One region of the Streptomyces sp. NPDC017246 genome, then DNA from elsewhere that is predicted to be linked to it. Evidence: riboswitches for the same ligand, from Rfam matches in the RefSeq annotation. Region 1 holds a riboswitch; the other holds the start of a gene.
What was found. Region 1 has a riboswitch for glycine ahead of gcvP (aminomethyl-transferring glycine dehydrogenase). Riboswitches for the same ligand answer to the same signal wherever they lie in the genome.
Positions count from the first base shown of each region.

Region 1 (3,404 bases):
TCACCGTGCGATTCGAGGAGCCGGGGTCGGAGCCGGGGCGGGTGCGGACCTTCGCGGTGGACGATCCGGATCTTGTGCCGGGGGAGGCGTTGCCTCTGGTGGGCGGGGGGTGACGGGGGCGATCGGGAGCGACCCGCAGCGGCGGGATCCGGGATCTCACCCGCACCCTCCACCACCGCCTGCACCCGCTGCGCGGGGCCGCGGGTGGGTCGGGGTCCCGTTCGTGGCGGCCGCGGCTCGTCTCCCGGGCTTCTACTGGCCTGCCAAGCGGCCGAAATCCGTGTCAGGGGTGTCCGTCGGGGGCGGGGGGAGCGCCAGGCTGTAGTGGCGGTAGAGCTGGAGTTCCTGCTCCGGGGAGAGATGGCGGCCCACACCGAAGTCGGGGGCGTCCTTGATGAGGGCTCGTTCGTACGGGATGTGGAGCCCGTCGTCGAGCAGGTCGCTCGGCTCCAGCGGGACGAAGGCGTCCCGGCTGAACAGGCCGGTGCGGACCGCCGCCCACTCGGGGATGCCGGTCGCGTCGTCCAGGTACACCTCGTCCACGGTTCCGATCTTGTGTCCGTTCCGGTCGTACGCCTTGCGGCCGATCAGGCTGCGCGGATCGATATCGGTCTGCACGGTCCCTCCAACTGGTCGCAACTGCTCTACACCCCTACGAAAGTGCACATCTGGGATGTCGGCCACTTGAGCGATGGAAGCCGCAACAGCGCTGGTAGGCTGGCTGTGGCTGTCGACCCTGTGCGGGAGAGTCCCCCGGAGAAACCTTCCGGAGGGCGCCGAAGGAGCAAATCCTCCCCGGAATCTCTCAGGCCCCTGTACCGCGCGGACGAGGTCACTCTGGAAAGCAGAGCGGTGTCCACGGCATGCGCTCTCACCGACGGTGAAAGCCGGCGTGCCCTGGGGCGTGCCGGTGAAACTCTCAGGTTGAGATGACAGAGGGGGAGGCCGTCCGGGTACCCGCGCCGTGGTGCCCCTCGCAGGTCGTGACGACCAGGAGGCCTCCGTACATGACCGCCAACCGCATTCCGCTCTCCGAACTCGAACAGGGCATCCCGTTCGAGCAGCGGCACATCGGGCCCGACGCCGAGGCGCGTGCCAAGATGCTCGCCCAGGTCGGTTACGGCTCCCTCGACGAGCTCACGGCCGCCGCGGTGCCGGACGTCATCAAGAACACCGAGGCTCTGAGCCTGCCGTCCGCGCGCACCGAGGCCGAGGTCCTGGCCGAGCTCCGCACGCTCGCCGACCGCAATCAGGTCCTCGCGCCCATGATCGGCCTCGGCTACTACGGCACCTTCACTCCGCCGGTGATCCTGCGGAACGTGATGGAGAACCCGGCCTGGTACACGGCGTACACGCCGTACCAGCCGGAGATCTCGCAGGGGCGCCTGGAGGCGCTGCTGAACTTCCAGACCGTGGTCGCCGACCTGACCGGTCTGCCCACCTCCGGCGCCTCCCTCCTCGACGAGGGCACCGCGGCCGCCGAGGCCATGGCGCTCGCGCGGCGCGTCGGCAAGGTCAAGAACGGTGTCTTCCTCATCGACGCCGACACCATGCCGCAGACGATCGCCGTCATCGAGACCCGCGCCGAGCCGACCGGTGTCGAGGTCGTCGTCGCCGACCTGTCCGAGGGCATCCCGGCCGAGATCGCCGAGCGCGGTGTCTTCGGTGTGCTCCTGCAGTACCCCGGCGCCTCCGGTGCCGTCCGCGACATCAAGCCGCTGATCGACGCCGCCCACGAGCTCGGCGCGATCGTCACCGTCGCCGCCGACCTGCTCGCGCTGACCCTGCTCACCTCGCCCGGTGAGCTCGGCGCGGACATCGCCGTCGGAACGACGCAGCGCTTCGGCGTGCCCATGGGCTTCGGTGGCCCGCACGCCGGTTACATGGCCGTCCAGGACAAGCACGCCCGATCCCTGCCCGGCCGTCTGGTGGGTGTCTCCGTCGACGCCGACGGGAACCGCGCGTACCGCCTGGCCCTGCAGACCCGCGAGCAGCACATCCGCCGCGAGAAGGCCACCAGCAACATCTGTACCGCTCAGGTGCTGCTCGCGGTCATGGCCGGCATGTACGCCGTCTACCACGGCCCCGACGGCCTCAAGGGCATCGCGCAGCGCACCCACCGGTACGCCGCGATCCTCGCCGCCGGCCTGACCGCCGGGGGCGTGGAGCTCACCCAGGGCGCCTTCTTCGACACCCTCACCGCCCGCGTGCCCGGCAGGGCCGACGAGGTCGTGGCCGCCGCCCGCGAGGCCGGTGTGAACCTCTACCGCGTCGACGCCGACCAGGTGTCGATCTCGTGCGACGAGACCACCGGGCGCGAGCAGCTCGCCGCCGTGTGGGGTGCCTTCGGCGTCACCGCCGATGTGGAGGCCCTGGACGCCACCACCGAGGACACGCTGCCCGCCGTTCTGCTGCGCTCCGACGCGTACCTGACCCACCCGGTCTTCCACGCGCACCGCTCCGAGACCTCGATGCTGCGCTACCTGCGCAAGCTCGCCGACCGCGACTACGCGCTCGACCGCGGCATGATCCCGCTCGGTTCCTGCACGATGAAGCTGAACGCGACGACCGAGATGGAGGCGGTGACCTGGCCCGAGTTCGGTCAGATGCACCCCTTCGCGCCGGTCGAGCAGGCGCAGGGCTACGTCACGCTGATCACCGAGCTGGAGGACCGTCTCGCCGAGGTCACCGGCTACGACAAGGTGTCGATCCAGCCGAACGCCGGTTCGCAGGGCGAGCTGGCCGGTCTCCTCGCCGTCCGCGCCTACCACCGCGCCAACGGCGACGAGCAGCGCACCGTCTGCCTGATCCCGTCCTCCGCGCACGGCACGAACGCGGCCTCCGCGGTGATGGCCGGCATGAAGGTCGTCGTCGTCAAGACCGCCGACGACGGCGAGGTCGACGTCGAGGACCTGCGCGCCAAGATCACGCAGTACCGCGACGAGCTGTCGGTCCTGATGATCACCTACCCGTCCACGCACGGTGTCTTCGAGGAGCACGTCGCCGACATCTGCGCCGAGGTGCACGAGGCCGGCGGCCAGGTGTACGTCGACGGTGCCAACCTCAACGCGCTCGTCGGTCTGGCCAAGCCGGGCCACTTCGGTGGCGACGTCTCGCACCTGAACCTGCACAAGACCTTCTGCATCCCGCACGGCGGCGGCGGCCCGGGCGTCGGCCCGGTCGGTGTCCGCGCGCACCTCGCCCCGTACCTGCCGAACCACCCGCTCCAGCCCACCGCGGGCCCGGAGACGGGTGTCGGCCCGATCTCGGCCGCCCCGTGGGGCTCGGCGGGCATCCTGCCGATCTCGTGGTCGTACGTGCGTCTGATGGGCGGCGAGGGCCTCAAGCGCGCCACCCAGGTCGCCGTGCTCGCCGCGAACTACATCGCCAAGCGCCTCGAGCCG
Region 1 covers NZ_JBIRMW010000007.1:429,494-432,897, reverse strand. The annotation lists gene ACH4MY_RS19565 (DNA polymerase IV) at 1-113, shown strand, start outside; gene ACH4MY_RS19560 (PRC-barrel domain-containing protein) at 253-618, opposite strand; glycine riboswitch at 732-831, shown strand; gene gcvP (aminomethyl-transferring glycine dehydrogenase) at 1,008-3,404, shown strand, end outside.

Region 2 (3,404 bases), on a different contig from region 1:
TCCGGCGGAACTCGGCGAAGTCCAGCTGGCGCGGGTAGGCGGACCAGCCCGCGATGATCACCTTCGGGCGGTGCTCCTTGGCGAGGCGCTCGACCTCGGCCATGTCGACCAGGCCGGCCTCGTCCACGTGGTACGCGACCACGTTGAACTGCTTGCCCGAGAAGTTCAGGCGCATGCCGTGGGTGAGGTGACCGCCGTGGGCCAGGTCCAGACCCAGGATCGTGTCGCCGGGCTGGGCGATCGCGAAGAGGGCGGCCTGGTTCGCGGAGGCACCGGAGTGCGGCTGGACGTTGGCGTACTCGGCGCCGAACAGGTCCTTGACCCGGTCGATCGCGATCTGCTCGGCGACGTCGACGTGCTCGCAGCCACCGTAGTAGCGGCGGCCCGGGTAGCCCTCGGCGTACTTGTTGGTGAGGACGGAGCCCTGCGCCTCCATGACGGCGACCGGAGCGAAGTTCTCCGAGGCGATCATCTCGAGGGTGGACTGCTGACGGCGGAGCTCGGCGTCGACGGCTGCGGCGACGTCCGGGTCCAGCTCGTGGAGGGGAGTGTTCAGAAGCGACATGAATCGATCCCTAAGGGGTCTCGGGCCCGGTCTCAGTTCCCGGAGAACGCGGTGTACTCGTCGGCGGAGAGCAGCTCGTCCGGCTCACCCGCGACGCGCACCTTGAACAGCCAGCCACCCTCGAACGGAGCCGTGTTCACCAGCGACGGGTCGTCCACCACGTCCTGGTTGGCGGCGACGACCTCACCCGTGACGGGGGAGTACAGGTCGCTCACGGACTTCGTCGACTCCAGCTCGCCGCAGGTCTCGCCCGCGGTGACCGTGGAGCCGACCTCGGGGAGCTGGGCGTAGACGACGTCACCGAGCGCGTTGGCGGCGAACTCCGTGATGCCGACGGTCGAGACGCCCTCCTCGGCGTCCGACAGCCACTCGTGCTCCTTGGTGTAGCGCAGCTGCTGGGGGTTGCTCATGGCCTGATTCTCCTGGATCGGGGGAGTGCTGATGAACGTGGGTCTTGCGGGGTGAGACGCGAAGTGAGACGGATACGTCACTTCTGGCGCTTGTAGAACGGCAGCGCGACGACCTCGTAGGGCTCGTGGGTGCCTCGGATGTCCACACCTACACCCTGGGTGCCGGGCGTGGCGTGCGCCGCGTCCACGTACGCGATCGCGATCGGCTTTCCGAGCGTCGGGGACGGGGCGCCGGAGGTGACCTCGCCGATCACCACGCCGTCCTTGACCACCGAGAAGCCGGCGCGCGGGACCCGGCGGCCCTCGGCGACCAGGCCGACGAGCTTGCGCGGCGGGGCGGTCTCGGCGCGCTCGGCGGCCTTCTCCAGCGCCTCACGGCCGACGAAGCGACCCTCGTTGGTCGTCTTCTCGAACTTCACGACGCGGCCGAGGCCGGCGTCGAAGGGGGTGAGGGCGGTGGTCAGCTCGTGGCCGTACAGCGGCATGCCCGCCTCCAGGCGGAGCGTGTCGCGGCAGGACAGGCCGCAGGGGATGAGCCCGACCGGGGCGCCCGCCTCGGTCAGCGCCTTCCAGACGCCCTCGGCGTGCTCGGGCTTCAGGAACAGCTCGAAGCCGTCCTCGCCGGTGTAGCCGGTACGGGCGATCAGCGCCGGCACACCCGCGACCGTGCCGGGCAGACCGGCGTAGTACTTCAGTCCGTCCAGGTCGGCGTCGGTGAGCGACTTCAGGATGCCGGGGGACTCCGGGCCCTGGACCGCGATCAGGGCGTACGCGTCACGGTCGTCGCGCACCTCGGCGTCGAAGCCCTCGGAGCGGGCCACGAGCGCGTCGAGGACGATCTGCGCGTTGGAGGCGTTGGCGACGACCATGTACTCCGTCTCGCCGAGGCGGTAGACGATCAGGTCGTCGAGGATGCCGCCGTCCTCCTGGCAGATCATCGTGTAGCGGGCACGGCCCACACCCACCGTGGAGATGTTGCCGACAAGCGCGTGGTCGAGGAGCTCGACGGCCTGCGGACCGGTGACGGTGATCTCGCCCATGTGGGAGAGGTCGAAGAGGCCCGCCCTGGTCCGGACGGCGAGGTGCTCGTCCCGCTCGCTGGCGTAGCGCAGCGGCATGTCCCAGCCCGCGAAGTCGGTCATGGTCGCGCCCAGCGAACGATGCAGCGCATCGAGGGCGGTCAGACGGGGGGCAGTGCTCATGGGGTGGCTCCCGGGTCCCAAGGGCGGTTCGGTGACGAAACACATGACGGGCGAGGACGTCCTCCCCATCTGTCATGGAACCTGAGAGGTTCACCGAGAGCATCTCGTCTCCGAGAGATCGGCTTGCACCTTGGGTGGGGACACCGCAGGGTGTCCCGCTTTTCAGATCTGCCTCATCCGCGCGGTACGGGGCCTGAGAGATTCAAGGGAGGGTCTTGCTCCTTCGGCGTCCGGACACGGTGGTCCGGAACTCTCCCGCGCGGATTCGAGCGGCCGGTATGCGATTGTGTGGCGACTGTGCGCGCCTGGCGCGCACATCATTGCACGCGAGCTCGGCGGGGCACATCGCTTGTGTCTCATTACCGTTTCTTTACACTTTGTGGGCAAGGGTCTTCTCAGGCCCGGCAGGGGGAGAAGCGATGAGGTCCGAGCACACCGGCGCGTACGCGCCGAGTACCGGCATACCGTCCCAGCGGGCCCGCGCGAGAACCCGGGGCCGCGGCCGGCTCCTGCGCGACCTGCGCGAGCGCGGCGGCCGGGGCCCCCGCGCCCTCAGCTTCGCCGCCGGCGACCTGGTGGTCGTCTCCGGGCTGCCCGGCAGCGGCAAGTCCACCCTCATGAAGCGCGCCGTCGAAGGCACCGGCATCGACTCCCAGGACACCCGCGAGCGCTGGGAGGCCCGGATGCCCCGCTTCCTGCCGTACGCCGTCTACCGGCCGCTGGCCCGGCTCGCGCACTACGCCGGGCTGCGCCGCGCCCTGCGCTCCGGCGCCGGGGTGATCGTGCACGACTGCGGCACCCAGTCCTGGGTGCGGGGCTGGCTCGCCCGTGAGGCCCGCCGCCGCGGCCGGGCCCTGCACCTGGTCCTGCTCGACGTCTCCCCCCACATCGCCCGCCAGGGCCAGCGCTGCCGCGGCCGGGGTGTCTCGTCCTATGCCTTCGCCCGGCACCGCCGGGCCGTCGGCCGGCTCGTCGCGGCCGCCGAGTCGGGCCGTCTGCCGCACGGATGCGCCTCCGTGACCCTGCTCGACCGGGACGCGGCGGACACCTTGCGGAAGATCGGATTCCGCGAGGCTTCCTGAGAGACGGCGGGAAGAGACCACCTCCTCGGGGGCCCCGCGCCGGGCGCTCGTACCCTTGTCTTCTGGCCACGGCGGCGCCGGGGCGGCGTTAGGGTGCTGCCGGGCGGCCGGTACGGCAGGCCGTGCGAGAAGGGGAAACGCGACC
Region 2 covers NZ_JBIRMW010000005.1:231,709-235,112, forward strand. The annotation lists gene glyA (serine hydroxymethyltransferase) at 1-565, opposite strand, end outside; gene gcvH (glycine cleavage system protein GcvH) at 598-975, opposite strand; gene gcvT (glycine cleavage system aminomethyltransferase GcvT) at 1,053-2,177, opposite strand; glycine riboswitch at 2,350-2,445, opposite strand; gene ACH4MY_RS14050 (AAA family ATPase) at 2,597-3,259, shown strand.
Region 2: linked by a shared signal. The riboswitch ahead of gcvT (glycine cleavage system aminomethyltransferase GcvT) and the one ahead of gcvP (aminomethyl-transferring glycine dehydrogenase) in region 1 are both predicted to bind glycine.